DNA from 3 places in the Afipia sp. DC4300-2b1 genome. Region 1 is predicted to be linked to each of the others. Evidence: predicted binding sites of a transcription regulator. Region 1 holds the regulator's gene; each other region holds the start of a gene.
The links. Region 1 encodes LexA, which represses DNA repair genes until DNA is damaged. Its sites were predicted from a motif close to TGTTCNNNNTGTGTTCNG; they were not measured.

Region 1 (10,040 bases):
TCGCGCGGCGAAGCCGCATCTTTCCTTTCGCGGTGATGCTGGCCGCACTGGCGGCGGGGTTCGCCACAGCCACGCTGAAGACTGCGCGCGTCGCCCATGGCGTGCTGGCGCGACCAATGTTTTCGGTGACAGTGAAGGGATTTGTCGAAACCCGTGACGAGCGCGAGCGCACCGATCGTTTCGTGCTGCGTGTGGAAGAGATGGAGTCGCCGCGCGGTGTTATGAAGCTGGAGCGCGTGCGGCTGTCGGTGAAGAAGGGGACAGCGCCCGCCGTCGGCAGCTTTGTCGAACTGAACGCGCGATTGCTCCCACCGCTCTCGCCGCTGCGTCCGGGGAGTTACGACTTCGGCCGCGACATGTACTTTCAGGGCATCGGCGCGTCGGGCTTTGTCATGGGCGCGATCAGGACGGTTGATGCTCCACGCAGCGGCGGCGCCTATCTGCGCTACGCCGCCACGATGCAGGGGATGCGGGATGCCATCGACGCGCGCATTCGCAGTGTCGTCTCCGGCGATAACCGCGCCATCGCCACGGCGCTGCTCACCGGCCGGCGCGATGCGATTTCCGCGCCGGTCAACGACGCGATGTTCATTTCAGGACTGGGCCATGTGCTGTCGATTTCCGGCTATCACATGGCGGTGGTGGCGGGCGTGGTGTTCTTCGCCGTGCGCGCGCTGCTCGCGCTGTTTCCCGCGCTCACCGTGACATTTCCGATCAAGAAATGGTCCGCCGCCGCAGCGCTGATCGCCGCCGCTTTCTATCTGCTGCTGTCGGGGGCTGAGGTCGCCACGCAGCGTTCGTTCTTCATGACGGCGGTGGTGCTGATCGCGGTGATGGTCGACCGGCGCGCGATCACGTTCCGCACGCTCGCCGTGGCGGCGATGATCGTGCTCGCGATCGCGCCGGAGGCGCTGGTACACCCAAGTTTCCAGATGTCGTTCGCGGCGACGCTTGGCCTCGTGGCGCTGATCCAGATCGGCATGCCGAACCTGTTTGCCTCGCCCGACAATTCGCAGGTGGCGCGCGCGGCGCTCTGGGGTGGACGCGAAATCACCATGCTGGCGCTCGCGTCGCTGGTGGCCGGGTTCGCGACCATGCCCTACGCGGCGTTTCATTTTCATCGCGTGACGCCTTACGGCGTGCTGGCCAATCTCGCGGCGATGCCGGTGGTCTCGATACTGGTGATGCCCGCAGGGCTGCTCGGGCTGCTTGCGATGCCGTTCGGCTTCGACGGCGTGTTCTGGCGGCTGATGGATGTCGGCATCGGATGGATGGTGGCGGTGTCGCAATGGGTGGCGGCGCTTCCCGGCGCGATCGGCCAGATCGCGTCATTCGGCGCCGGGGCGCTGGCCTTGATGAGCGCAGGCATTATTGCGCTCGGTTTGTTGCGGACGCCATTGCGATGGACGGGAGCAGGGCTCATCGCACTGGCAACAATCTGGGCGCTGACCACGCCGCAGCCGGACATCCTTGTTGCGGGAGACGGCACCTCGGTCGCGGTGCGCGGGAAGGACGGCAGGCTGCGCCTGATGCGCACCGGAAAGGATGCTTTCCTGTCACGCGAATGGCTCGCAGCCGACGCCGACATGCGCAAGGCAACCGACGCGTCGCTGACCGATGGCGTTTCGTGCGACCCATCTGGATGCGTGGTGCAGGCGGCGGACGGCTCGACCGTCGCGCTGACGCTGAAACCCGATGCGTTCGCGGATGATTGCGTACGCGCAGCGGTCATCGTGACACTGCGTCAGTCGCCCGCCGATTGTGCGGCCATGGTGCTGGATAAGGAGATGCTGCGCAGGCGCGGCACACTCGCCCTGCGCAAAACCGCAGACGGCTACGCGATCACGGCCAACAAGCCGCGCGGCGTCGACCGTCCGTGGTCACCGGCAAATGCCGATGATGACATCGAAACACCCGCTGTACGGTCAAGCCGTCCCGCGCAGCCTGTCGATGCGACGCCGGCAGAGAGCGATCTCCAGCCGGACGATTGATCCAGCCATCATTCCGGACAGGCCAGCAAATTCAACGGGCAAGTTTCTGGATTCCGGGTTCGCTCGCAAAAGCTCGCGCCCTGGAATGAAGGAACCCGAAAGTCTCAGTACTTGCGGACAAGCCCGATCAGCTTGCCCTGAATCCGCACGCGGTTGGGCGGCAGGATGCGAACTTCATAAGCTGCGTTGGCCGGCTCCAGCGCGATGGACGCGCCGCGGCGGCGGAAGCGCTTCAGGGTGGCTTCTTCCTCGTCGATCAGCGCCACCACGATGTCGCCGGTGTCGGCGGTCTCGTTGCGCTGGATCAGCACGGTGTCGCCGTCGAGAATGCCGGCTTCCATCATGGAATCGCCGCGCACTTCGAGAGCGTAGTGTTCGCCGGAGCCGAGCATGTCGGGCGGCACGCTGATGGTGTGGCTGCGGGTCTGCAACGCCTCGATCGGCGTACCGGCTGCGATCCGGCCCATGACCGGCACGGCAACCGGGAAGCTGGCATCCTCATCAGGACCGAGGGACGGAGCCGACCGGACCTTGCCGAGGTTGCCCTCGATGACGCTTGGCGTGAAGCCGCGGCGGGCGCCGCCGGGGCTGGCACTCGTTTCGGGAAGCTTGATGACCTCGATGGCGCGGGCCCGGTTGGCGAGCCTGCGGATGAAGCCGCGCTCCTCAAGGGCGGTAATGAGCCGGTGGATGCCGGACTTGGACCGCAGGTCCAGCGCGTCCTTCATTTCGTCGAAGGAGGGCGGAACACCAGCTTCCTTGAGCCGCTCGTTGATGAAGCGCAGAAGCTCGTATTGTTTGCGTGTCAGCATCTGAATTGGTCCCCGATCCCAAGGATCTCAAGAATTCCCGCGTTCTGATCCGAAGCCGCGCCTCTCTGGATCCCCACCGAGAACAAATGGAAAGGGACACTCAGGAGTAGCGAGTCACTCGAAACAAATCATGAACGAACACTATCTGTTCCATATGTGTTCCGCAACCCCTTAATTTCACGTCAACGACGGGGCCCGTGTGATCGGGATTGTCAGTCCGGCAGCCGCAGGATCGTGCAGGGCGAGCCGGCGGGGGCCGCGGGCGCGAATGGCGGACGGACGATCAGTGCATTCGCTTCGACCAGTTTTGCCACCAGCGAACTGTCCTGCGCGCCCACCGACGTGGCGACGGGTACACCGTCGCTGCCGGCTGTGACGCGCGCCCGCAGGTAGTCCTGCCGCTTGTCGTTGGCGGGCAGCTCGCGCCCAAGCCTGGCTTGCTCGAGTGGATGATCGATCGTGGTTCGCCCGGAGAGCGAACGGATCAGCGGCACCAGAAACAGGAAAGCGCAGACGTAGGACGACACGGGGTTCCCGGGCAGGCCGAGCACGCGCATCGCCCCGAGCCGTCCGTTCATCATCGGCTTGCCGGGCCGCAGCGCGATCTTCCAGAAGGCCATGTCGAAGCCTTCGGTTGTCAGCGCGGCCTGAACCAGATCGTGATCGCCAACCGATGCGCCGCCGGTGGTGACAAGAACGTCTGCTCCAAGATCGCGCGCGCGCCGGATGCCGCCGGAGGTTTCTTCGAGTGTGTCGCGCGCGATGCCGAGTTCGATCACGTCCGCGCCTTCGCTGCGCGCGAGTGCAGCCAGCGCGAAGACATTGCTGTAGACGATCTGACCGGGGCCGGGTGTCGTGCCCGGAGGCACCAGTTCGTCGCCGGTCGCGAGGATCGCCACCTTGGGACGGCGGTGCACCGGCAACCGCGGGTGGTTCATGCCGGCAGCCAGCGCAAGGGCGCGGTCGTTGAGCAGAGAGCCGCGCGGCAGGAGCACGTCGCCCTCGCGGAAATCGATACCGGCGGGGCGGATGTTTTTTCCTGCGGTAATAGCTTCGTTGACGAGGACGAACTCGCCGTCACGCGCGGCGTCTTCCTGAATGACCACCGCGTCCACGCCGCCGGGAACAACGCCGCCGGTAAAGATGCGCGCAGCCTGTCCGGCGCCGATGCTTTGATTGAACGGCCGACCGGCAGCGACTTCGCCGATCACCTTCAGCCGCGCGCCCGGCACGGCATCCGTCGCGCGCACCGCGTATCCATCCATCGCCGACAGCGCGACGGGAGGCTGGGTGCGCAGTGCTGCGATATCGCGAGAGAGCGTGCGATGAAACGCATCTTGGAGCGCAACCGTCTCTTCGGGCAACGCAGTGGCGTCCTTGAGAACGGCGGCATAGGCCTCGGCGACCGGCATCAGCGCCATGGTGCGATCCTCAATAGTCCGCCAGATAGTGGCCGGACTTGCCGCCCTTTTTCTCGACCAGACGGATGGCGTCGATCTGGATTCCGCGCTCCACGGCCTTCACCATGTCGTAGATGGTGAGGCAGGCCACCGACACGGCGGTTAGCGCTTCCATCTCGACGCCGGTCGGGCCTTTCACTTTCACCGTGGCACGCACGCGGCAACCCGGCAGCTTGGTGTCGGGCGTAATGTCGAGCGTGACCTTTGAGAGAGCCAGCGGATGACAGAGCGGAATGAGGTCGGAGGTCCGCTTCGCCGCCATGATGCCCGCGACGCGCGCGGTGCCGAGCACGTCGCCCTTGGCGGCGTTGCCCTTGATAATGAGGTCGAGCGTCTTGCGGGTCATGATGACCTGGCCTTCGGCCACCGCGACGCGCTCGGTATCCGGCTTGGCGGAGACGTCGACCATGCGTGCTTCACCCTTGGCGTCGATATGGGTGAGGGCGGCGACTGCTTTCGTCTTTGATGTCTTTTTTGCCACGGTTCAGCGCGTCCCGGTGGCGCGTTGCGCATCGCTGCGGGCGAGCAGGGTGCGCGTTGCAGCCGTCACATCGGCCTGACGCATCAGGCTCTCGCCGACGAGAAAGGTGTTCATGCCGACGCGCGCAAGACGGGAGAGATCCTCCGGCACAAAGATGCCGCTTTCGCCGACACTGATGCGATCCTTCGGGATCAGCGGAGCGAGTTCTTCACTGGTGGCGAGCGTCGTCTCGAAGGTGCGCAGGTTGCGGTTGTTCACGCCGAGTAGCGGCGACTTCAGCTTCAAGGCGCGGTCGAGTTCCTCGCGGTTATGGACTTCGAGCAGCACGTCCATGCCATGCGCGAATGCGGCATCCTCGATATCTTTCGCCGCAGCATCGTCTAGCGCGGCCATGATAATCAGGATGCAGTCCGCGCCATGTGCCCGCGCTTCCGCCACCTGATAGGTGTCGTACATGAAATCCTTGCGCAACACCGGCAGCGAGACGGCCGCGCGTGCCGCAACCATGAAAGCGAGCGATCCCTGGAACGATGGCGTATCGGTCAGCACCGAGAGGCAAGCCGCGCCGCCCGCCTCGTAAGCTTTGGCAAGAGCAGGCGGATCGAAGTCGGCGCGAATGAGTCCCTTCGACGGCGAGGCCTTCTTGATCTCGGCGATCAGTGCGTAGTCGCCGTTGGCGTGCTTCGCGCGAATGGCTTTGGCAAAGCCGCGCGGCGCGGATGCGGCCTTGGCGCGCGCCTCGACCTCGGCGAGCGGAAGCGCGCGCTTGGCCGCGGCGATTTCCTCGCGCTTGTAGGTTTCGATTTTATCGAGGATGTCCGACAAGGGTATTGGCTCCTCAAGCATTGGAGACGGCGACAAGGCGCTTGAGCCTGTCCGCCGCCGCACCAGTGTCCAGCGCCTTGGCGCCGAGCGCAACGCCTTCCTTTAGGTCCCTGGCCTTGCCGGCGACCACGAGGGCAGCGGCGGCATTCAACAGCGCGACGTTGCGATAGGCGTTCTGTTTGCCTTCCAGAACATCGCGAAGCGCCCTGGCGTTGGCCTCGGCATCGCCACCCTTGAGGTCCGTGCTGGTGGCGCGTGGCAGCCCGCCGTCGTCCGGCGTGACTTCAAATGTGCGGATGTTGCCCTTTTCGAGAGCCGCGACGAAGGTCGGGCCGGTGAGGGTGATCTCGTCGAGGCCGTCGGAGCCATGCACGACCCACACCGATTCCGCGCCGAGATTCTTCAGCACCTGCGCCAGCGGCTCGACCCAGTGCTTGGAAAACACACCGACCATCTGCCGCTTGACGCCCGCGGGATTGGACAGCGGTCCGAGCAGATTGAAGATGGTGCGGGTGGCGAGTTCGACGCGGGTAGGGCCGACGTTCTTCATCGCCGGGTGATGCGTTGGCGCGAACATGAAGCCGATGCCTGCCTCGGCGATGCAGCGGCCTACGCCTTCCGGCGAGATGTTGATGTTAACGCCGAGCGCCGCGAGCGCATCGGCCGCGCCGGACTTTGACGACAGCGCCCGGTTGCCGTGCTTGGCGACGGGGACGCCCGCGCCGGCAAGAATGAACGATGCGCAGGTCGAGACATTGACCGATCCCGAGCCATCGCCGCCGGTGCCGACGATATCGACCGCGTCGGCAGGCGCTTTCACGGTCAGCATCTTGGAGCGCATCGCGGAGACCGCGCCGGTGATTTCGTCGACGGTTTCGCCGCGCACGCGCAGGCCCATCAGGAGGGCGCCCATCTGCGATGGCGTCGCTTCGCCGGACATCATGCGGTCGAACGCCGCCGCTGACTCATCACGCGACAGGGCTGCGCCGGTGGCGACTTTTCCGATAATGGCTTTCAGATCGTCCATGTGACTTCCGCTCAAATGAGCTTTTATTCCAACATCACTGAGCGGCTGCGGCTCCCGTCGCCACGGCAAACGCGTTCTGGTTAATCGTCACGCCAATCTCGGTTTCGAGCTTCGCGATATAGGCGGTGAGCTGCTCTTCCATTTCCGCGCGGCGGAGGCTTTCGGTCAGCTTCTTCACATCCTCGGACGCAAGATCGACCGGCGGCACGACGACGTCGGTCACCTTGAACACAATCCACTCGCTGCCGCCGCCACCTTCGGTCTGGCCGACGCCGTCCTTTGGCGTGCGGAACGCAGCCGTCACCAGCCGCTCGGGAATATCCTTGGCGTCGGTGTCGCGCTTGAACAGCTTGGCGGTCTCGACCTTGAGTCCCGCAGCCGCGGCTTCGGCGTCGAAGGCTGCACCCTTTTCCAGCTTTCCGACAATCTCGGTGGCCTTGGCGCGCAGGCGGGCCGAGATCTGCTCATCGCGCCAGCGCGCTTCGACCTGATCCTTCACTTCGTCGAGCGAACGGTCGCGCGACGGCGTCACGCCGAGGACGTCGAACCAAAGCTCGCCGCCGTTGTACTGTACCGGCTCGTTCTCCACGCCGATGTTGCTGGCGAATGCGGGCGAGACGAGATCGATGCCTTGCGGCAAACCGGCCACCGGCTTGCCGTCCGGGCCGCGACCGGAGCGATCGATGGCTTCGATCGTGGTCGCCTTGAGCCCGAGCTTCTGGGCAGCTTCGGCAATGTTCGATCCGCCGCCGCGCTCGTCCTCGATCTTGTTGTGCAGATCCTGCATCTGCGCCCGCGCACGCTCCAGCGCGATCTCGCGCTTGATCGTCGGTGCAACGTTCTCATAGGTCGGGTTGGTGCCGGGTTCGACCTTGGTGACTTTGAGCAGCGCCGTGATGAGGGTGCCCTTGACCGGTTCGCTCACAGTGTTCGGCGCGAGCGCGAATGCGGCGTCGGCGATGGCGGAGTCTCCGATCGAAGCCTTCGCCACGTTGCCGAGGTCGATATCGGCCGTGGTCAGCTTGCGCTCCTTGGCGATGTCCTCGAACGATGTTCCGGCCTTGATGCGATCGCTTGCCGCCTTGGCTTCATCGGCGTTCGGGAACGGGATCTGGAACACCTGACGCTTCTCGGGAGTCGCGTAGCGCTCGCGGCGCTGTTCGAAGACCTTCTTCGCGTCTTCGTCAGATACGGTGATCGACTTGGCGAGTTCGTCGGGCGTCAGAGCGAGTACCGCAATCTTGCGATATTCCGGCGCCCTGAACAGTTGCTTGCGCTCGTCGAAATACGCCGCCAGCGCTTCGGGTGAGGGCGGCGCGATGGTGCCCGCCTGAGCGGCTGCCAGTTTGACGTAGCTGGCCGAGCGCTGCTCGTTCTGGAAACGGACCAGCGCCTCGACCTGGGTCTTCGGCGGCTCGAGGCCCGCAACGATCGTGCCGGTGAGCTGGCGGCGCATTGCGATGCGGCGCTGCTCGGCAATGAAGCGCTGTTCGGTGTAACCGGCCTGGCGGATCGTCTGCAGGAACCGGTCATGATCGAATTTGCCGTCGAGCCCCTTGAAGGTCGGGTCGCTCGAGATGGCGCGCACGATATCGGCATCCGACTGGCCGAGCCCCATGCGGCGCGCGGTCTCGTCCAGCGCGGCGTCGGAGATGACTTCCTGAAGCACCTGACGGTCGAGGCCGAACTGGCGTGCCTGCTCCATGGTCAGCGGACGGCCGAACCGGCGCCCGATCTGCTGAACCTTGTCGGTGAACAGATTCCGGAACTGTTCGGTGGTGATTTCGGTGCTGCCGATCTTGGCGAGCGACGACTGTCCGAATCCCTTGAAGATGTCGGCGATGCCCCAGACACCGAAACTGATGATCAGCACGCCGAACAGGACGGACATCACCGTCTTGCCGAGCCAATTCGATGAGGCTTTGCGCATTCCTCGGAGCATGGGTCCAACTTGATGTTCGGGGGGTGGAGCGGCCGGCCGCAGAGGCATTACCGCGTTGTTTCGCCAACATATAAAGGGGTGCTGGTTCCCTAGCAACCATGGTGAAGGCGACGCTTCAGCGCGGTTAATGGCGCGGATATGGAAAAACCGGAACCGCCGTGTGGAAATAAGGCCTCGGAACTGGCATCTCCGATAACGCTCTGCTAGCGCAGATCGGCCGCACTGCCCGATAATCCCGATAAATTTGATGCGAGATCAATCATGACCGACAAGCGCCGTCCGCTGATCGCGGGGAACTGGAAGATGAACGGCCTCAAGGCCTCGGCGAACGAACTCGCCGCCATCGGACAGGGTGCTGAAAAGGTGTGGCGCAAGGCCGATCTTCTGATCTGTCCTCCCGCGACACTGCTCTTCACGGCCGCGGCAGTGGTCACCGGATCGAAAGTCGCAATTGGTGCACAGAATTGTCATCCGGCGCCGTCCGGCGCGCATACCGGCGATATTTCGGCGGAGATGCTGGCAGATGCCGGCGCAACCGCCATCATCGTTGGCCACTCCGAACGCCGCACGGATCACCATGAGAGCGATGCGCTTGTTCGCGAGAAGGCAATGGCGGCGTGGCGTGCGGGCGTTGTCGCCATCGTCTGTGTCGGCGAAACACAGGCCGAGCGTGACGCCGGACAGGCGCTCGATGTGGTCGGGCGTCAGTTGGCCGGATCGCTACCGGACGGGGCTACCGCAGCCAATCTGGTGGTCGCCTATGAGCCGGTGTGGGCCATTGGAACCGGCCGGACCCCGACAGCGAAAGATGTCGAGGAAGTCCATGGGTTTATCCGGGGCAAGCTGAAAGACCGGTTCAAGGACGAGGGCGATTCCGTCCGGATTCTCTACGGCGGCTCGGTAAAGCCGTCGAACGCCGCCGAATTGATGGCTGTCGCCAATGTCGACGGGGCGCTGGTCGGCGGAGCCAGCCTGAAAGCTGCTGATTTCCTTGCGATTGCTGCTGCGTGCCCCTAAATCCCATCATCTCGAAGCGGTCCGTCGGGGGTGACAATGACCCCTGCAATCGTGTACAGACCGCGCAACTTCAACCCCCGCAAGCACCGACGCGACCGGTTCCCGGCGCTGGAGGCTTGTGACGGAAGGTAACGATGCAGACTGTCATTATCGTCATTCATCTTATGCTCGTGCTGGGCCTGATCGGCGTCGTACTGTTGCAGCGATCCGAAGGTGGCGGCCTTGGCGTCGGCGGCGGGGGCGGCGGCGGATTCATGTCGAGCCGCGGCACGACCAACCTGCTCACACGCACCACTGCCATCCTGGCGGCAGGCTTCTTCGTGACAAGCCTGGTTCTGTCGTGGCTCGCGAGCTACGACCGCAAACCTGCCTCGATCCTCAACACCAGCCCTGCGCCGATCTCGCAGCCTGGTGCTCCGGCTGCGCCTGCTGGCGGTCTGCTGGACTCTCTCAAGAAGCCTGAAGCGCCGTCCGCTCCGCAGGCC
Region 2 (10,040 bases), on a different contig from region 1:
CACATCACCTTCGCGGGCCACACCGACGTGGTGCCCGCCGGTGACGAAGCGGCGTGGAGCCACGGCGCATTCGCCGGCGACGTCAAGGACGGCATGCTCTATGGCCGCGGCGCGGTGGACATGAAGGGCGGCATCGCCTGCTCGGTTGCCGCCGTGCTGGAGTATCTCGCGGCCAATGGCGGCAAGGTGAAAGGCTCGATCTCGTTCCTGATTACCGGCGACGAGGAAGACATCGCCGTCAACGGCACGATCAAGCTTTTGCAGTGGGCGGCGGATCGCGGCGAAAAGTTCGATCACTGCGTCCTTGGCGAGCCGAGCAACGTCAACGAAATGGGCGACACCATCAAGATCGGACGGCGCGGCTCGCAATCCGGCACGATCATTGTCGATGGCGTGCAGGGTCATGTCGCCTATCCGCACCGCGCCTCCAACCCGGTGCCGGATATCGCGGCGCTGATCGTCGCATTGAGCAGCGATCCGCTCGACAAGGGTACCGATCACTTCCAGCCGTCGAATCTCGAATTCACCTCGGTCGATGTCGGCAATCCGGCCTGGAACGTGATTCCGGCGCAGGCGCGCGCGCGCTTCAACATCCGCTACAACGACTGCCACACCCGCGAATCCCTCCGCGCGCTGATCGAGGAGCGCGTCACCAAGGCGAGCGGCAACCGCATCAAGGCGCATGTGGTCTGGGAGCCGTCGAACGCCGACGTGTTCCGGACCAGGCCGGGGCCGTTCACCGATCTCGTCATCGCCGCCATCGAAGACGTGACCGGCCGCAAGCCCGAGCTGAACACCGGCGGCGGCACCTCGGATGCACGCTTCATCACGCATTATTGCCCGGTGCTGGAATTCGGCCTTGTCGGCCAGACCATGCACCAGATCGACGAACGCACGCCGGTGTCCGATCTCGAAAAGCTCACGAAGATCTATCGCGGCGTGCTGGATCGCTATTTCGCATGAATGACCCGGACATGAGCGGACATATCGTTGTTCTTACCGCCATCGATACCGAACTGAACAAGGCCCGCGCGCCGGAAGGTGTCGAGGTGATCTACACCGGTGTCGGCAAGGTCAATGCGGCGAGCATCGCGACGCTGGCGGTGATGGCGCTACAACCGAAGCTGATCATCAACTACGGCACCGCGGGCAAGATCGCGCACATCCACAACGGTCTCGTGGAGGTCGCGCACACGGTTCAGCGCGACATGGAAGCGATGCCGCTGGCGCCGCGCGGGCGCACGCCGTTCTCGCCGGAGATGGACCGGCTGTCGTCCGGTCACGGGACCGTTGTCTGCGGCACCGGCGACAGCTTCGTGACCTCCGTCGATCCGTGGCTGGTCGAGAACAACATCGACATCGTCGACATGGAACTGTTCGCAATTGCCCATGTCTGTCAGCGCCACAACGTGCCGTGGCGCGCGTTCAAGTTCATCACCGACGCCGCCGATGAGAACGCCGCGGATCACTGGAACGAGAATGTCGCGGGTGGCGAGGACCTGTTCTGGGAAGTGATGAAAGATATAGCGCGATAGTCGCTTCGTACCGTCATTGCGAGCGAAGCGAAGCAATCCAACTTCTCAGATGTGCCGACAAAGAGTGGAATGCTTCGTCGCTTCGCTCCTCGCAATGACGATGTACCGAACTAATACTCCACCCGCACCAGATAGAGGCCGTCCGGCGGCGCGACGGGACCGCAGGCCGTGCGGTCGCGCGCTTCGAGCGCACGGCGCATGTCGCCGGACGTCCAGCGTCCATGGCCGACCCAGACCAGCGAGCCGACCATCGAACGCACCTGGCTGTGCAGGAACGAGCGCGCCGAGGTCGTGATATTCACGTCATCGCCGTCACGCGTCACATCGAGTGCGTCCAGCGTCTTCTCCGGCGATTTCGCCTGGCATTCGGTGTCGCGGAAGGTGGTGAAGTCGTGCTTGCCGACCAGCACCTGCGCGGCTTCCTGCATCGCCGCGACATCAAGCGGCCGCGGCACGCGCCACGCGTGCCCCGCTTTCAGCGCGAGGTTCGCCCGGTGATTGACGATGCGGTAGATGTAGTGGCGCTTGGTCGCCGAAAACCGCGCATCGAAAGTTTCCGGCACGATCTCGGCGGACAGCACGCCGATGGGGTGCGGGCGCAGATGGGCGTTCAGCGCATCGCGCACGCGATCGGCCCTGTAGTCCTTTGCCAGATCGATATGCGCCACCTGCCCGAGCGCATGGACACCGGCATCGGTGCGGCCTGCGCCATTGACCCGCACATCCTGACCGGTCATCGCCTTCACGGCATCTTCCAGCGCGCCCTGCACGGACGGGCCCTTGTCCTGATACTGCCACCCCCAGAAGGGAGCGCCGTCATATTCGATGAGGAGCTTGTAGCGGGGCATCAGCTCACGCGCGCCGGAGGCTTGAGGGGCGTGCCGTTGAGAAACGCCTCGGCCTTCATCGGCGGCTTGCCGGCGCGCTGCAAGTCCAGGATGCGGATCGCGCCGTCGCCGCAGGCAATGGTCAGGCGATCGTCGAGCACGTCGCCCGGCGCACCGGAGCCTTTCGCCAGTTCACAGCGCAGCACCTTGATGCGCACCGGTTCGCCATCGATGGCGATTTCGAACCATGCGCCGGGAAACGGCGACAGGCCGTGGATATGCCGCAAAACCTCATGCGCGGATTTGGTCCAGTGGATCCGCGCCTCGGCCTTGTCGATCTTGGCCGCGTAGGTGACGCCCTGCTCGCTTTGTTTTGTGAGTTGCAGCCCGCCGCGCGACAGTCCGCCCATCGCACGCACCATCAGGTCCGCGCCCAGCGGCGCCAGCGCATCGTGCAGATCCTGCGCGGTCATGGCGTCAGTGATCGGCAGCCGTTCGGCCATCGCGACATCGCCGGTGTCGAGCCCGGCGTCCATCTTCATGACCATCACGCCGGACTCGGCATCGCCGGTCATGATCGCGCGCTGGATCGGCGCGGCGCCGCGCCAGCGCGGCAGCAACGACCCGTGCAGATTGAAACAGCCGAGCGGCACGGCATCCAGAATATTCTGCGGCAGGATCATGCCGTAAGCCACGACAACGGCGGCATCGGCATTGTGCGAACGGAATTCCGCCTCCTCTTCCGGCGTCCGCAACGTCTTCGGCGTCAGGACCGGAATGCCGAGTTGCCGCGCCGCCTGCTCCACCGGGGTCGCCTGCAACTTCATGCCGCGTCCGGCGGGCTTTGGCGCGCGCGTATAGACTGCCGCAATCTCATGGCCGTGGTCCGCCAGCGCCAGCAGGGTCGGCACCGCGAAATCCGGCGTGCCCATGAAGATCAGACGAAGCGGCATGAGAAGCTCCGGCTTATTTCGCCGCGAGCTTGGCGGCCTTGGTGAACTTCTTCATCACGCGATCGCGCTTGAGCTTTGAGAGATAATCCACGAACAGCACACCGTTGAGATGGTCGATCTCATGCTGGATGCAGGTGGCGTAAAGCCCGTCGGCTTCCTCCTCGTGCATCTTGCCGTCGAGATCCATAAAGCGCACGCGCACCCGCGCCGGCCGCTCGACCTCCTCATAGTATTCCGGGATCGAGAGACAGCCTTCCTCATAGACCGACATCTCTTCGGACGAGGACAGGATTTCCGGATTGATGAAGACGCGCGGCTCCTTCTCCCCTTCCTTCTTGGAGAGGTCCATGGTGATCAGCCGCAGCGGCACCGCGACCTGGATCGCGGCAAGGCCGATGCCCGGTGCGTCATACATGGTCTGGAACATGTCGTCGGCAAGCGCCCGGATTTCGGGCGTGATCTTTTCGACGGGCTTCGAGATCAGCCGGAGCTGCTTGTCGGGAAGAATGATGATGTCGCGATTGGCCATGGGCGCGATGTAATGGGAGCGCCCGCCGCGGTCAAACCCGGCGTGAGGTCAGGCGCTTGGCCGGGGACGAATGCTGTTAACCGGCGATTAACCATAAAAATCAGGGAGTTATTAACCATAAAATGTTCCCTATTCGTTCGCGTCGCGTGCCGAATCGGGTTACAAAGGGGGCATGAACGAGATCCTTTTCATGGCCGGCGATGTGCCGGTTCACGTTGGCGCCGCCCTGATTGCATTCGGCGTGCTCGCGCTGCTGTTGTTGCTAACCATCGCCATCGTGATCGCGCGCTCAGGCCGAAAGGGCGCGGAGGCTGCCATGGCGCAGGCGGTGCGCGCGGACGAGTTGGAAGAGCGGCTCGCAGAAGTGCTGCGCATGCAGAACGAATCCACCGGCCGGGTCCATGAAATGGGACAGGCGCTGGTGGGGCGTCAGGCGGAAATGGCCCGCGCCGTCAACGAACGGCTGGATTCGGTGACGCACCGCGTTGGCCAGTCCATGGAGCAGACCACGCGCAACACGATGGACTCTCTGCGCGTGCTGCACGAGCGCCTCGGCATTATCGACAACGCGCACAAGAATCTCACCGACCTCACATCGCAGGTGACGACCCTGCGCGACGTGCTCGCCAACAAGCAGTCGCGCGGTGCATTCGGCCAGGCGCGGATGGAAGCCATCGTTCAGGACGGCATGCCGAAGGACTCCTATGCCTTTCAGCACACGCTATCGAACCGGACTCGCCCCGACTGCGTGATTTTCCTGCCCGATCAGCGCCCGCTCTGCGTCGATGCAAAATTTCCGCTCGAAGCCTTCACCGCGCTCCGCGATGCGCGCAGCGACGAGGAAAAGAAAGTCGCCACCCAGCGGCTGCGGCAGGACGTGATGAAGCACGTCAACGACATCGCCGAGAAGTATCTCATTCCCGGCGAGACACAGGATACGGCGCTGATGTTCGTGCCCTCGGAATCGGTCTACGCCGAAATCCACGATGGCTTCGACGATGTGATCCAGAAGGCCTACCGGGCGCGGATCGTGCTGGTGTCGCCCTCGCTTTTGATGCTGGCGATCCAGGTGATGCAACAGATCCTGAAAGACGCGCGGATGCGCGATGCCGCCGACCAGATCCGCACCGAGGTCATGCATATGTCGGACGATCTCGGCCGGCTGCGCGACCGCGTGCTCAAGCTGCAGAAAGATTTCGGCAATGTGAATGAGGACGTGCGCCAGATCCTGATTTCGGCGGAGAAGATCGAAAAGCGCGCCGGGCGTATCGAGGAACTGGACTTCAGCAAGAGCAGCGAGCCTGCAGACGCGACGCGCGTGGTGTCCTCCAGCGACCTGTTTCCGCCACATCCCCTGCGCAAGCTGCAGGCGGGGGAGTAATCGTCGCAATCGGGATTTACCCCCAACCCCGGCGCTCCGCGCCGACCCTCCCCACACGGGGGGAGAAGAAAGACTTTGCTCGCCGCGCCTCTTATCCCTCCCCTGAATGGAGAGGGTGGCTGACCGGAGGTCAGCCGGGTGGGGTGACCGGCCAAGAATCTGCTAACACCGCTGCATGACAGTTCCTGACACAGCGAAAGCCGAAAGCCCTCCCCGCGCTTCGTGGCGCGAGGCATTTGCAGTCTATCTGCAGAAGCGCGTGCTGATCGTGCTGTTCCTCGGCTTCTCGTCGGGACTGCCGCTGGCACTGTCAGGCTCGACGCTTCTGGTGTGGATGCGGGAGTCCGGTGTCGATCTCGGCACCATCGGACTCTTTGCACTGGTCGGCACGCCCTACACCCTGAAATTCCTCTGGGCACCGCTGGTTGACGCGCTGCATGTGCCGCTGCTGACACGCCTGCTCGGACGGCGCCGCGGCTGGCTAGTGTTCGCGCAATTGCTGCTGATCGCCGCGATCCTGCTGCTGGCGCTGACCGATCCGGCACGCTCGCCGTTTTATGTCGCGCTCGGTGCGCTGCTGGTCGCGGCCGCGTCGGCAACGCAGGATATCGTGGTCGATGCCTTTCGCGTCGAAAGCCTGCCTGAGAGCGAGCAGGCCGCCGGCATGGCCTCGTATGTCGCTGCCTATCGCGTCGGCATGCTGATCTCCACCGCCGGTGCGCTGTTTCTGGTCAGCGGCTTCGAAGCCACCGGCCTCACCAAGCCGATCGCATGGATGTGGGGCTACATCGCGATGGCGGCGATGGTGCTGATTGGGATGATTGCCGCGCTGGTCGCCACCGAGCCTGAACAGTCGCGCCGCGCCGAGGAAGCGACCTCCGGCGAGAGCGCCATCACCCGCGTCATCACCGCCGCAGTGGGCGCCTTCACCGAATTCCTGACGCGGAAAGACGTCTGGGCGGTTCTGGCGTTTGTCATTCTCTACAAGTTCACGGACTCGTTCTCGGGCACCATGACCGCGCCGTTCGTGATCGATCTCGGCTTCACCCGCAACGACTATGCCGCCATCGTCAAGGGCGTCGGACTTGCCGCGACACTGATCGGCGGATTCGCCGGCGGCTTTCTCGCCCGCGCATGGTCGCTGGAAGCGTGCCTGTGGATTGGCGGCGTGTTGCAGGCGATCTCGAATCTCGCCTTCGCGTGGCTTGCTTACGTCGGGCTCAACCAGTGGGCGCTGGCGCTGGCGATCACGGTGGAGAATTTCACCGGCGCGATCGGGACCGTGATCTTCGTCGCCTATCTCTCTTCGCTGTGCCAGAGCCCGCTACACACCGCGACCCAGTATGCGCTGCTCACCGCGTTCGCAGCCATCGGCAGAACCTATCTCTCCGCAGGCGCGGGTTATGTCGCGCAGGCCACCGGCTGGCCGGCATTCTTCGTGCTCAGCGTGCTGGTCGCGGTGCCGAGCCTGATCCTGCTGGCGTGGCTGCAGCGGCGCGGCCACTTCAAGACGCTCGGGCAACGCAAGAACGTAGCGGCATAGCCGCAACGGACAGCCCAATCAGGCCGCTTTCTTCTTCGATGCCTTGCTAACCAGCGCCGCAACCGGCCCGATGGTCTTGCCGACCATCTTTCTGTAGCCCGCCGCATTGAAATGCTTATCGCCGCCGCCCACGGTGAGCGCTGGATTCTGATGATCCGCCACATTGTACACCGGCGGGCGGATCACATACGTGTCGATCCCCTTCGCCCGCAGGCGGCTGACGATGCCCGCGACATTCGCCTGAACTTCCGCCATGCTTACTCCACGGCGAATATCGTTGATCCCGATCCAGATCACCGCCACCCGCGTGCCGGAAGGAACAGCCGAATCCAGACGTCCAGCAAGGCCGGAGCTTGTATCGCCGTTGATGCCGCCATTGCTGACAGTCACGTTCAGACCTCGCGCGTTTAGCGCGGCCTGAAGCTGACTCGGATAGTTCTCAGAGGGAGAGATGCCCTTGCCGTAAACGTTGCTGTCGCCGATCACCGCGACCTGCACCTGCGCGCGTGCGGAATGCACGGCCACCGGAGATGCGAGGAAAAAACCCGCAACGATAAAGGAAACGAACAGATTGAGCCGCAATGACATAACCCGCCCCCCAAAACTGATTTCCAAAATCAGCAGACTAGGGCGGGCGTCCGAATATCGTCAAGCACGTCAGTGCTTGGTCACGACGCTCCACTTGGTGACGACGGCGTCGCTCAACTGCCCGGCGGCCTGCGCGCAGGCCATCTCATTGGCCTTCAGCGCGATGCTTTTCCCGATAAAGGGCTTCAGCGCCGCGGCTTCTGCGTCGCTGTTGGTCACGATCTGAAATGTTTCGGGACCGGTTTCCAGATTGCACATACCCGACGGTGGCGGCAAACGGCGCGGTTCGCTGGTGAGCTGATACGTAATGACCCGCTTCTTCTTCGGTCCAGAACGCATCGCGGTCAGTTCGCCGGACAAGACTTCGCCAGCGTTGATCGGCTTCGCCTTCTGCTGCGCCATCGCGCCGGATGATGAGAGCATTGCAAGGCATACGGCCAGGCAGCCAGCGGTCAGTTTTGCCGGGGCATTCACGAACAGTCGGGAGATCATGCGGTTTCCATTTGAGTTTCAGAACAGTGTCCGCTGCCGCATGGCGGCCGACAGCGTTCCTTCGTCGAGATAATCAAGTTCCCCGCCGACCGGCACACCGTGCGCCAACCGCGTGACCTTGACGTTGGCATCCTGCAACAGGTCGGTGATGTAGTGCGCGGTGGTCTGGCCATCGACGGTTGCATTCAGCGCAAGGATAATTTCCGTCACGCGCGGATCGAGCGCGCGCTGCACCAGTGCATCGATGGTCAGATCCTGCGGGCCGACGCCGTCGAGTGGCGACAGCGTGGCGCCGAGCACGTGGTAAAATCCATTTGTGGCATGAGCGCGTTCAAGCGCCCACAAATCCGCGACATCCGCCACCACCACGATGATCGAGGGATCGCGCCGTGCATCGGTGCAGACCGTGCAGGGATTCTGCGTATCGATATTTCCGCAGGTGTTGCACACCTGGATCTTCTCAATCGCCACTTGCAATGCCGCCGACAGCGGCGTCATCAGGGCTTCGCGCTTCTTGATCAGATGTAGCGCGGCACGCCGCGCCGAGCGCGGGCCAAGCCCTGGCAGCCGCGCCAGCAACTGGATCAGCCGTTCGATTTCCGGACCTGCGACCGAGGAGACCATCAGAGCATTTTCACGTTAAGAAGGCGCATCGCGGCTCTAGCCGAGACCCAGCCCCGGAGGCAGGCCGAGGCCGCCGGTCAGCGCCTGCATCTTTTCCTGCATGGCGGCTTCGGCCTTGCGGCGCGCATCGTTCTGCGCCGTCACCAGCAGGTCTTCGAGAATCTCGCGCTCGTCGGCTTTCATCAGCGACGGATCGATCTTCACGGCCTTCACTTCGCCCTTGGCGGTCATGCGCACATTGACGAGACCGCCACCGGACAGGCCTTCGACCTCGATGGTGTCGAGTTCATCCTGCAGCGCCTTCATCTTGGACTGAAGCTGCGCCGCCTGTTTCATCATGCCGAGAAAGTCAGCCATGAACGGGTCCCTTTATCGAATTGAGTTAGAGATCGTCGTCTTCTTCAGCCGCAGCAACAGGCCCGGATTCATCCACACCGGAGCCGGTATCCGGCACGATCCGCCGCACCTCCACCAGTTGCGTACCAGGAAAGCGTGACATCACGGCCTGCACGCGCGGATCGGCCTGTACGCCGTCGGTGAGTTTTTCCTTCGCGGCCTGTGCCTGTGCGCGCAGCGTCGGCTCGCCTGCCTCGTTGGAGACGATCACGGTCCAGCGCCGCCCGGTCCAGAATTCGAGCTTGCGGGACAGATCGTTGATCATCGAACGCGCGGCGCTGCGTTCCAGTGCGACCTCAAGCCGCCCGTCTTCCATCCGCACCAGCCGCACATCGGCTTCCAGCGCGGACTTGATTTGGACATCGCGTTTTTCGCTCGCGAGCGCCACGAGCTCCGCAAATGTGTTTAGCCGTCGCGCGGGCGCGGCTTCAGCCGGAGCGGGCGTAGGCGCAATCATCTGCGGACGCGGTGATGTATCGAGCGCCGGCCGTGTGCTCGATGCCACCGCCCGCAACTGCGACCCGTCATCGCCGCCTGAAGACAGCATGGCGGACGGCGCACGCGGCGCGGCGTTGCCAGCCCCATTGCCGCTCATCGCAGGCGACGAGCCGCCATTGGCGTCGATCATCCTGATCGCCTCGTCCGGCGTCGGGAGATCCGACACATAGGCGATGCGCACCAGCACCATTTCGGCGGCGGCTTGAGGACGCGTCGCGGATTGCACTTCCGCGATGCCCTTGAGCAGCATCTGCCACATCCGTGACAGCACGCGCATCGAGAGCTTGGCGGCGAAATCGCGCCCCCGCGTGCGCTCGGTTTCGCCGAGCGCCAGATTGTCCGCCGTGGCGGGAACGACCTTCACCCGCGTCACGAAGTTCACGAACTCCGCAAGGTCGCTGAGCACCACCACCGGATCGGCGCCGGTGTCATACTGGTCGCGGAATTCCTTGAAGGCGGCGGCGATGTCGCCGCTCGCCAGCGACTGGAACAGATCGATGACGCGGGTGCGGTCGGCCAGACCAAGCATCTGCCGCACGTCTTCGGCGCGCACCATGCCCGCCGCATGCGCAATCGCCTGATCGAACAACGACAGCGAATCGCGCACCGAGCCTTCTGCCGCGCGGGCGATCAGGCCCAGTGCTTCGGGCTCGGCCCCAACGCCTTCCTTGGCC
Region 3 (10,040 bases), on a different contig from region 1:
GCCGCCGGGCGTCTTCACCGGGGGCGTAGGTGTGCATCGCCAGCGCGTGAACGGAGCCGGCGAGTTCCGGCGCCAGCAGCGTGTTTATCATGCGATGGCGCTCGATCCGGCTCTTTCCTTCGAACGCCTTCGACACGATATATATCCTGAAATGCGTCTCGCCGCCCGGCCTGTGGCCCGCGTGGCCCTCATGCAGATGGGATTCGTCGGCGACATCGAGGCTTTCGGGCGCGAAAGCTTCGCTCAACTTCTTTGTGATGTGATCTTTTGCGGTCATGATCTGCGCAATATCGTGCGTTATTCGCCAAGGTCAATGACCGTTTCAATTGCGGTTCACCGTCGCGGTGATGTATAATCCGCGACCGTCAAAATTCACGCTTCCAGCAAGGCGTTATCGTAGCAGCCATGGCCATCGACTCATCCAAATTCTTCGACAGCATTCGCATCAAGCCCAACAAGCAGAGCGCGAAGCAGCAGGCTGCTGCGCGCGAGGAAGCTGTGATGTGCGAAGCGCCGGGCTGCAAGAACAGGGGTGCGCATCGTGCACCGAAGGGCCGCGGAAACGAGAAAGAATACTGGCATTTCTGCCTGAACCACGTCCGCGAATACAATCAGGGCTACAATTTCTTCCAGGGCATGAGCGACGAGGCGGTCGCCACCTACCAGAAGGATGCGCAGACCGGACACCGTCCGACCTGGAAGATGGGTCAGAACGGAGCGAAGGGCAAAGGCAAGTCCGGCGCGGTCAACCTGGACGACGCTGTCGATCCTTTCAGCGTCTTCAGCGAGATGAATGGCCGGAGCCGCTGGCGTTCGAATGCGAAGGCGGAGGAGCCGAAAGTCGAGACGCGAAAGATCTTCAATGCCGAGAAGAAGGCGTTGCTGGTCATGGGTCTCGGTCCCGACGCGACGCTTGAGACGGTGAAAGCCAAATACAAGCTGCTGGTGAAGCAGCATCATCCCGATGCGAACGGCGGCGATCGCTCGACCGAAGACCGCCTGATCGAGATCATCAAGGCCTACAACTATCTCAAGACGGTCGTGCGCGCGTCCTGAGCGCGGGCTGTTCCGGCTTGCCGGGTTCGCGCTGTTTCTTTGAAACGGCCTTCTTTACCCCGATTGCTTTTTTCTTCGACGCAGCCTTGTTCTTCGAAGGCGTCTTGTTTTTCGAAGAGACTTTGCGCGCGCGTGATAGGTCAGCGCCAGCCCGACGCAGTGGCGCAGCGCGTTTTCCGGAATCCGCGTTGCCACCTTGAACAGGATACTGCGGTCGCCGCCGTACTCCATCTGCGTCGGATAAAGCTCCCGGAAGGTCTCAACGAGATCGGTCTGGCAATGGAAATACATCGCGACGCGGCCGTCGGATTTTTCGCGGTCGATACGGATCGTGCTGCCGCTGCCGGTTTCAGTCGTGAGATAGCTGGGCTGGCCCCATTTCAGCGTTTCCTCCAGCGGACCGACACCGTCGATGGTTTCCGCGGTCTCGAAAATGATGGCACGCAGCTTCATCAGTTTAGCGCGGACGTCCTCGGGGTAGGCCGCGAAAACCTTCGCGACATTGCTGTCGTTGAAGGTCCCGCTCCGTCCGGTATTGCGCTTCATGGAATGCTCACTGCTGGCTGGAGCGCTTCTCGGCCGGAGCAGCCGTTTTGCGCCGGCTGTGCCAGTAGTGAACCGCGACCACGATCGTCCCGATCGCGATGATGCCGCCGACCAGCGGGAATCCATAGTGTTCGACTTTGGCGCCCCATCGCTCGGCAACGGAACCGGCGAGAAGGCCCGGCAATACATGCGCCGGCGCCCATAACAGGCAGGCCGCGATGCTTGCGGGATAAAAGCGGCGCGGTGGCATGCCGAGTGCGCCAGCCACGACCGGGACGAGCGCGCGGACCGGCGGGACGAAACGCGCGAAGAACACCGCAAATGTCCCGTAACGGTGAAAGAACTCCTCGCTTTGCGCCATGACCGCCGGGTATTTCGACATCGGCCATGATGTCAGGATCTCGCGCTGGCTGACGTAGCCGATCGAGTAGGCGAGAGCTTCTCCGATCACCGCGCCGGCGATGGCGGAAGCCAGGACCGGTGTGAGGCCAAGGCTGCCGGCGGGGATCAGGGCGCTGAGGGCCAGAATGACGGTCGATCCCGGAACGAGCGTGCCCAGGATAGGAATGGCTTCGAGAAACGCCGCCAGGAAAATCGCGGCATAGGCAAGCTCGGCGTGAAGCGAGACGAAGCCGATCAACTGATTGAGGTAATTCACGGGAGGTCCACTGCCGGCGTCAGACGGTAAAATACACCGCAGGAACCGGCGGCGAAGCGGCGAGATCGGCTCTCAAAAACGACAAAACCGGCTCCAGACACCCGGCGCGTATGGTCACAATCGCAGGGCAGACCTACCAAACGCGCAAAAATAGCTTATCTCAATGAAAATACACTGGAACTTTCATTGTATGGTGGGCTTCTGCCGTTTGCATCTGTCTGCTAGGTTGAATCACGCACCCCACCCGCAGCAAGCACGTCTGGTTTCGGGAGCATCCGGGACCACGGAGGATTGATGAGCGCCGCCACGACTCTATCGCAGGAACCCACGAACCTCCCCGACATGAAAGTGTCGGTTCGTCAGGTCTTCGGTATCGACAGCGATCTCGAGGTTCCTGCCTATTCCAACAGCGATCCCCATGTGCCCGACGTCGACTCGGATTATCGTTTCGACCGCGCCACCACGCTCGCGATCCTCGCCGGTTTCTCCAAGAACCGCCGCGTCATGGTCACCGGCTTCCACGGCACCGGAAAGTCGACGCACATCGAGCAGGTCGCGGCCCGCCTCAACTGGCCTTGCGTGCGCGTCAACCTCGACAGCCACATCAGCCGTATCGATCTCGTCGGCAAGGACTCCATCGTCGTCAAGGATGGCAAGCAGGTCACCGAGTTCCGTGACGGCATCCTGCCGTGGGCGCTTCAGCACAACGTCGCGCTGGTGTTCGACGAGTACGACGCCGGCCGCCCGGACGTGATGTTCGTGATCCAGCGCGTGCTGGAAGTCTCCGGCCGCCTGACGCTGCTCGACCAGAATAAGGTCATCAAGCCGCATCCGGCGTTCCGCCTGTTCTCGACCGCCAACACCATCGGTCTCGGCGACACCTCGGGCCTCTATCACGGCACCCAGCAGATCAACCAGGGTCAGATGGACCGCTGGTCGATCGTGACCACGCTGAACTATCTGCCGCATGACGAGGAAGTCGAGATCGTGCTCGCCAAGGCGAAGCACTATCGCACCGATGCCGGCCGCGACACTGTCAACAAGATGGTCCGTCTTGCGGACCTCACGCGCAACGCGTTCGCCAACGGCGACCTGTCGACGGTGATGTCGCCGCGCACCGTCATCACCTGGGCTGAGAACGCCGAGATCTTCGGCGACATCGGCTTCGCATTCCGCGTCACCTTCCTGAACAAGTGCGACGAGCTTGAGCGTCCGCTGGTGGCGGAGTTCTATCAGCGCTGCTTTAATGCGGAGCTGCCGGAATCTTCGGTGAATGTCGCGCTGAGCTGACGTCTTCTGCGCGAGTCATCGCGTGCGCTGGTTGAATCCCTCCCCCTTGCGGGGAGGGTCGGCCGAGCGAAGCGGAGGCCGGGGTTGGGGGTCGACGCAGTACAGAACTTGTAGCTCCCCACCCGACGCATCGTTCGCTTCGCTCTCGATGCGCCACCCTCCCCGCAAGGGGGAGGGAGTCAGAAAGCGAAGCGTGAGGTCCACGCCGCAATGAGCACGTCCAATATCAAGTTCAGGACCGGGTCGAAGGAATCTCCGACAGAGCCGTTCAAGCGCGCGGTGACGTCCGCATTGCGGGCCATCGCCAAGCAGCCTGAACTTGAAGTGACGTTTGCCGCCGAACGTCCGGGCCTCTCGCCCGGCAAGGCGCGGCTGCCCGAACCGGCGCGCAAGCTGACCCGCAAGGACGCGGCGATCGTGCGCGGCCATGCCGATTCAATTGCACTGCGCATCGCCTGTCACGACCCGAAGGTTCACCGCAAGCTGGTGCCGGGCAATCCGCAGGCGCGCGGCGTGTTCGATGCCGTCGAGCAGGCCCGCGTCGAGGCCATCGGCGCCAAGCGGATGAGCGGCGTCGCCAAGAACCTCACCGCGATGCTCGACGATCATTTCCATCGCGGCAAATACGACGAGATCACCGACCGCGCCGATGCGCCGCTGGCCGATGCGCTGGCGATGATGGTGCGCGAACGGCTGACCGGCCAGGCGCCGCCGGCGGCAGCGCGCAAGATGGTCGATCTGTGGCGGCCGATCCTCGAAGACAAGATCGGTGCGCGTCTCGACCGATTGAAGGAGTTCACCGAAGATCAAACACGCTTCGGCGATGTGGTTCACGATCTGCTGGACGCGCTTGAGCTTGGCGACGAGAGCAATGCCGATCAGGACGAGGACGACAATCAGGACGAGAACCGCGACGGCGAAAAGGATCAGTCCGGCGCGGACGGCTCACCCGACACCGAGTCGGCGGAGGAGATGAGCGCCGACCAGTCGCAATCCTCCACCGAGGAGATGTCGGAAAACGCCATGGAGAGCGCGCAGGCGTCCGCCAGCGATGCGTTCGACGACAACGAGATGGGCGAGGACGAATCGCCGGGCGAGGCGCATCGCCCGCCCAGCCGCGGCGGCAACGAGCCGCGCGGGCCGGAGTATCATGCCTTTGCGCCGAAATTCGACGAGGTCGTGTCGGCGGAAGATCTATGCGAGCACGACGAACTGGAGCGCCTGCGCAGCTATCTCGACAAGCAGCTCGCGCATTTGCAGCACATCGTGGCGCGGCTGGCCAATCGCCTGCAGCGCAAGCTGATGGCGCAGCAGAACCGCGCCTGGGATTTCGATCTCGAGGAAGGCATTCTCGATCCGGCGCGGCTGTCGCGTGTGGTCACCGATCCGTTCCATCCGCTGTCGTTCATGCACGAGAAGGAAGCGACCTTCCGCGACACGGTGGTGACGCTGCTGCTCGACAATTCCGGCTCGATGCGCGGCCGTCCCATCACGGTAGCTGCGACCTGCGCCGACATTCTGGCGCGGACGCTGGAGCGCTGCGGCGTCAAGGTCGAGATTCTCGGCTTCACCACGCGGGCGTGGAAGGGCGGTCAGTCGCGCGAGGCGTGGCTGGCGGCGGGCAAGCCTGCCAATCCGGGCCGCCTCAACGATCTGCGTCACATCATCTACAAGTCGGCGGACGCGCCATGGCGGCGCGCGCGCAAGAACCTTGGCCTGATGATGCGCGAGGGCCTGCTCAAGGAAAACATCGACGGCGAAGCGCTCGACTGGGCGCACAAGCGCCTGCTCGGGCGCTCGGAGCAGCGCAAGATCCTGATGATGATTTCGGACGGTGCGCCGGTGGACGACTCGACGCTGTCGGTCAATCCGGGCAACTATCTCGAGCGGCATCTGCGTCACATCATCGAAGAGATCGAGACCCGCTCGCCGGTCGAACTGATCGCGATCGGTATCGGCCACGACGTGACGCGCTACTATCGCCGCGCGGTCACCATCGTGGATGCGGAAGAACTCGGCGGCGCCATCACCGAGAAGCTGGCCGAGCTTTTCACCGAGACTCATACTGAGGCTCCGACGCCGCGCCGCCGCAGACTGCATTCCTGAGATCATGGCCATCGACATCAGCCGCCGGTCGTTTCTGCGGAACGCCATGGCGGCGCTTCCGGCCGGCATGTTGGGCGCAGGCGCAGAGTTCGCGCACGCGCAAACCTCTTCCGTCGAGGTCAACGCCCGCAGGATCGAGTCGTTCGATCCACGCGATGCCTCTCACATCCGCTATGGTTCGCTGGAATTCCGCAGCGGCCTGGTGCTGACGTCATCGTTTCGCGGCTTCGGCGGCCTGTCGGGATTGCGGCTGGATAAAAAGGGCGAACAGTTCATCGCCCTGAGCGACAAGGGGAACTGGTTCACCGGCCGGATCGCCTATCGCGGCAAGGTCATGACTGGACTTGCCGATGTGAAGTCCGCGCCGATGCTGGACAGCGACGGCAAGAAGATTACAGCGCGCGGCTGGTTCGACAGCGAGTCCCTCGCTCTCGATGGTTCGACCGTCTATGTGGGTCTCGAGCGGGTCAATCAGATCCTGCGGTTCGATTTCAGCAAGGGCGGGATCAGGTCGCGCGGGGAGATCGTGCCGGTGCCGCCCGAAATCGGCAAGTTGCCCTTCAACAAGGGGCTGGAAACGCTGGTATTCGTTCCCAAGGGACAGCCGCTCGCCGGCACGCTGATCGCGATTTCGGAGCGCGGGCTTGATGCGTCGGGAAACATCCAGGGCTTTCTGCTCGGCGGCCCGTCGCCGGGACAGTTCTCCGTCAGGCTGACGAAAAATTTCGATATCAGCGATGCCACCCTGCTGCCGTCCGGCGATCTTTTGCTGCTCGAACGGAAATTTTCGATGCTGGAAGGTGTCGGCATCCGGATTCGCAGGGTGCCGCTCGCCTCCGTCGTTCCCGGTGCGGTGATTGATGGGCCGACAATTTTTGAGGTCGATCTCGGCTACGAGATCGACAACATGGAAGGCATCGACACCCATGTCACGGCGGACGGCGATACGGTCGTGACCATGGTGTCCGACGATAATTTCTCGATGATCCAGCGCACGCTGTTGCTGCAGTTCACGCTCGTTGAGGAGTGACTGTTATCGTCCACCGCTCGCGTTTTCTTCGTTATTGCGAGCGAAGCGAAGCAATCCACTCTTTGAAACGGAAAGAAATGGATTGCTTCGTCGCTACGCTCCTCGCAATGACGGTGTCTGCTTCGCACGAAAACAAAAAAAGACCGGGTCGAAACCCGGCCTCTTTGAAATCTTAAATTGCGGATCGAAGGATCAGCTCGCAGCGGCGAGCTTCTTCTTTTCGATCTGGCGCTTCAGCTCGACCGCCTTCGGCGACAGGTCGCCGGAGTTGGCCTTGAGCAGGAACGCGTCGAGACCGCCGTTGTGATCGACCGACTTCAGCGCATTGGTCGAGACGCGCAGGCGCACGTTGCGGCCCAGCGTTTCCGAGATCAGGGTGACGTTGCACAGGTTCGGCAGGAACCGGCGCTTGGTCTTGTGGTTCGAGTGGCTGACCTTGTGGCCAACCTGAGGGCCCTTGGCCGTCAATTCGCAGCGCCGAGACATCGTGTAATCCTTTGGCGAAACCTAGTATCGCCCCGGACCGCCCAAAGGGGTCACGTGGGGGTTTAAACCGTCCATTTCAGGAACGGCGGAGCTATAAGGGGCTGGCGGCCCAGCGTCAAGGTTGAGGCGCGATTTCAGCGGCTTTTCTGTGCGCCAGGGGGCAGGCCGCGGCAGCTGGAAATGACGATTTTCCCCGTCAAACCAGTGATTTCCTAACATATAATCGACGTAATCCGTGACCAGACAGATATCTGAGGCTATCGATACGACTTTCGCGGCCTATTCGGGAACAAGTCCCGCAGACGCTGCGCCCGGTGGCTCCGGTCAATCGCTGGTCAGCAGGATTTCGTCGGCAATGCCCCGGTTCCCAAAGCTTTCTTGGATGCTCTCCCGGACCGCCCAAACCCAGCTTTGTCTGGGTATTGTGGCCGTAGCGGGCCTGTTGGCGATGTCTGCCTGCCCGGCCAGCGCCCAGGGCCGTCTGGACGCCAAGTATGAAGCAACGCTCGCGGGCCTTCCGATCGGCAAGGGCGCCTGGGTCGTCGATGTGTCCGAGGATCAGTATTCGGCAGCCGTCAGCGGCGCCACCACCGGATTGATGAAATCCATCGGCGGCGGCAATGGCACCGGCACCTCGCAGGGACGCATCACAGCGGGCCAGTTCGCGCCGCTGAGCTATATTTCGACGGTCAATTACGGAAAAAAGGCGGAAGTCATCCGCATCACGCTGGGCGGCGGCAATATCAAGGATTCATCCATCGAGCCGAAGCCCGACGAGAATCCGGATCGGATTCCGGTCACCGAGGCGCATCGCCGCAATGTTCTTGATCCGATGACGGGTGCGCTGCTGAAGGTTGCGGGCACCGGTGATCCGGTCGGCCCCGAGGCCTGCCGCAAGACGCTGTCGGTATTCGACGGCAGGATGCGCTACGATCTGCGCCTTGAATACAAGCGCATGGAAGCTGTGAAGGCTGAAAAGGGCTATCACGGCCCGGTTGTGGTCTGTGCCGTCTACTTCACGCCGATCGCGGGCTACGTCCCGGATCGCGCCTCGATCAAGTACGTGGCCGCCCAGCGCAACATGGAAATATGGTTTGCGCCCATCGCCGGCACGCGGGTGCTGGCGCCTTTCAGAATTACAATTCCGACCCCGCTCGGCACCGGCATGATCGAGGCGACGGAGTTCATCTCGGTGCAGAAGACGGCCAAGACGAACTGACAAACCCGGCCAGCATTGACCGCCGCGAGGATGATTCAGGAACGAATCTCACCGTGAATCGTGTTGACTCTCCGGCCAATCCGATTCGACTCCGGATTTAACGATTTCATTCAAATCTGGCCGCGCGCGGAGCATCTTCAAACTTCATCTAGTATCGCCATCTATTGGTTTGTGCGACATGTTGAGGCGATCTGGGCAGACTCACTGCGAGTCAGCGATTCGGGCTTCTTTCGTTCCTTAACCGTTCCAAACCTTAAGTCGCGGCGCGAAAAGCGTCGCATTGTGAGACACTTCCTTCAAACTTGCTGCGGCGTCCGCGTCGTGTGCGTCATGCGGACCTCTCGATTATGCCTCTGTCGTCTTCCGTTCCGCTGTTTTCGAATGAGCGCGCCCCCGGAGCCGGTGTTACGGCGGTGCTGGGCCCGACCAACACCGGCAAGACCCATCTCGCCATCGAGCGGATGCTGGCCCACTCGTCGGGCATCATCGGTCTGCCGCTGCGTCTCCTGGCGCGCGAGGTCTACAACAAGATCGCCGCGCGGGCCGGAGCGGGCGCGGTCGCGCTCATCACCGGCGAAGAAAAGATCAAGCCGCCTCATGCGCGCTATTGGGTCTCCACCGTCGAGGCGATGCCCCGCGATCTCGATGTGTCGTTTCTGGCCGTCGACGAAATCCAGATCGCGGCTGATCTCGAGCGCGGTCACGTCTTCACCGACAGGATTCTGAACCGGCGCGGACGGGACGAAACCCTGCTGCTTGGCGCGGCCACGATGCGGCCGATCATCGAGCGGCTGCTGCCTGGCGTGAACATCGTCACCCGGCCGCGATTGTCGCAACTCGAATTCGCCGGCGACCGCAAGATCACCCGGCAGCCGCGGCGAACTGCTATCGTCGCGTTCTCGGCGGATGAAGTCTATGCCATCGCCGAACTGATCCGGCGTCAGCACGGCGGCGCTGCCGTTGTGCTGGGCTCATTGTCGCCGCGCACCCGAAATGCGCAGGTGGACATGTTCCAGTCCGGCGATGTCGATTATCTCGTTGCCACCGATGCGGTCGGCATGGGCCTCAATCTCGATGTCGATCATGTGGCGTTCGCGTCGGACCGCAAATACGACGGCTATCAGTTCCGCCGGCTGACACCCGCCGAGTTCGCGCAGATCGCAGGCCGCGCCGGCCGCGCGACGCGCGACGGGACGTTCGGAACCACCGGGCGCTGTGCGCCGTTCGAGCCCGAACTGGTCAATGCGCTTCAGAACCACACGTTCGACAGCGTAAAGATGTTGCAGTGGCGGAACGCGCGGCTGGATTTCTCCTCGCTGGGCGCGCTCCAGGTCTCGCTGGCGCTGACGCCGAACCATGAAGCCCTGACCCGCGCGCCGATCGCCGAGGACATCCGCGTGCTCGACCATGCGGCCCGTGATGAAGATGTTCGGGATATGGCCAAGGGCGCGGCGGCCGTGGAACGGCTCTGGGAAGCCTGCCAGATTCCCGACTACCGCAAGCTGTCGCCGGCCGCCCATGCCGAACTTGTCACCACGCTGTATGGGTTCTTGATGCGGAAGGGCCGTATTCCGGACAACTGGTTTGAGGCCCAGATCGCACAAACTGACCGCACAGACGGCGATATCGACACGTTATCGGCCCGGATT

Region 2: ACP7AL_RS03345 (DNA recombination protein RmuC) is a predicted target of LexA. The motif match lies at 3,968-3,985, and genes of this name have one in related genera.
Region 3: ACP7AL_RS03785 (helicase-related protein) is a predicted target of LexA. The motif match lies at 8,623-8,640, and genes of this name have one in related genera.

Annotation. Positions count from the first base shown of each region.
Region 1 covers NZ_JAFCSX010000005.1:82,272-92,311, forward strand. The annotation lists gene ACP7AL_RS20000 (ComEC/Rec2 family competence protein) at 1-1,991, shown strand, start outside; gene lexA (transcriptional repressor LexA) at 2,096-2,803, opposite strand; gene glp (gephyrin-like molybdotransferase Glp) at 3,016-4,224, opposite strand; gene moaC (cyclic pyranopterin monophosphate synthase MoaC) at 4,235-4,744, opposite strand; gene trpC (indole-3-glycerol phosphate synthase TrpC) at 4,748-5,569, opposite strand; gene trpD (anthranilate phosphoribosyltransferase) at 5,583-6,596, opposite strand; gene ACP7AL_RS20030 (SurA N-terminal domain-containing protein) at 6,631-8,526, opposite strand; gene tpiA (triose-phosphate isomerase) at 8,800-9,555, shown strand; gene secG (preprotein translocase subunit SecG) at 9,690-10,040, shown strand, end outside.
Region 2 covers NZ_JAFCSX010000001.1:663,718-673,757, forward strand. The annotation lists gene dapE (succinyl-diaminopimelate desuccinylase) at 1-963, shown strand, start outside; gene ACP7AL_RS03325 (5'-methylthioadenosine nucleosidase) at 960-1,535, shown strand; gene truA (tRNA pseudouridine(38-40) synthase TruA) at 1,646-2,383, opposite strand; gene fmt (methionyl-tRNA formyltransferase) at 2,383-3,315, opposite strand; gene def (peptide deformylase) at 3,329-3,844, opposite strand; gene ACP7AL_RS03345 (DNA recombination protein RmuC) at 4,017-5,225, shown strand; gene ACP7AL_RS03350 (AmpG family muropeptide MFS transporter) at 5,401-6,768, shown strand; gene ACP7AL_RS03355 (GDSL-type esterase/lipase family protein) at 6,787-7,356, opposite strand; gene ACP7AL_RS03360 (hypothetical protein) at 7,426-7,848, opposite strand; gene recR (recombination mediator RecR) at 7,867-8,472, opposite strand; gene ACP7AL_RS03370 (YbaB/EbfC family nucleoid-associated protein) at 8,509-8,829, opposite strand; gene ACP7AL_RS03375 (DNA polymerase III subunit gamma/tau) at 8,855-10,040, opposite strand, start outside.
Region 3 covers NZ_JAFCSX010000001.1:758,755-768,794, reverse strand. The annotation lists gene ACP7AL_RS03830 (BolA family protein) at 1-277, opposite strand, end outside; gene ACP7AL_RS03825 (J domain-containing protein) at 406-1,056, shown strand; gene ACP7AL_RS03820 (DUF1801 domain-containing protein) at 1,111-1,602, opposite strand; gene ACP7AL_RS03815 (DedA family protein) at 1,610-2,260, opposite strand; gene cobS (cobaltochelatase subunit CobS) at 2,555-3,550, shown strand; gene cobT (cobaltochelatase subunit CobT) at 3,761-5,656, shown strand; gene ACP7AL_RS03800 (esterase-like activity of phytase family protein) at 5,661-6,686, shown strand; gene rpmB (50S ribosomal protein L28) at 6,879-7,172, opposite strand; gene ACP7AL_RS03790 (DUF3108 domain-containing protein) at 7,555-8,391, shown strand; gene ACP7AL_RS03785 (helicase-related protein) at 8,739-10,040, shown strand, end outside.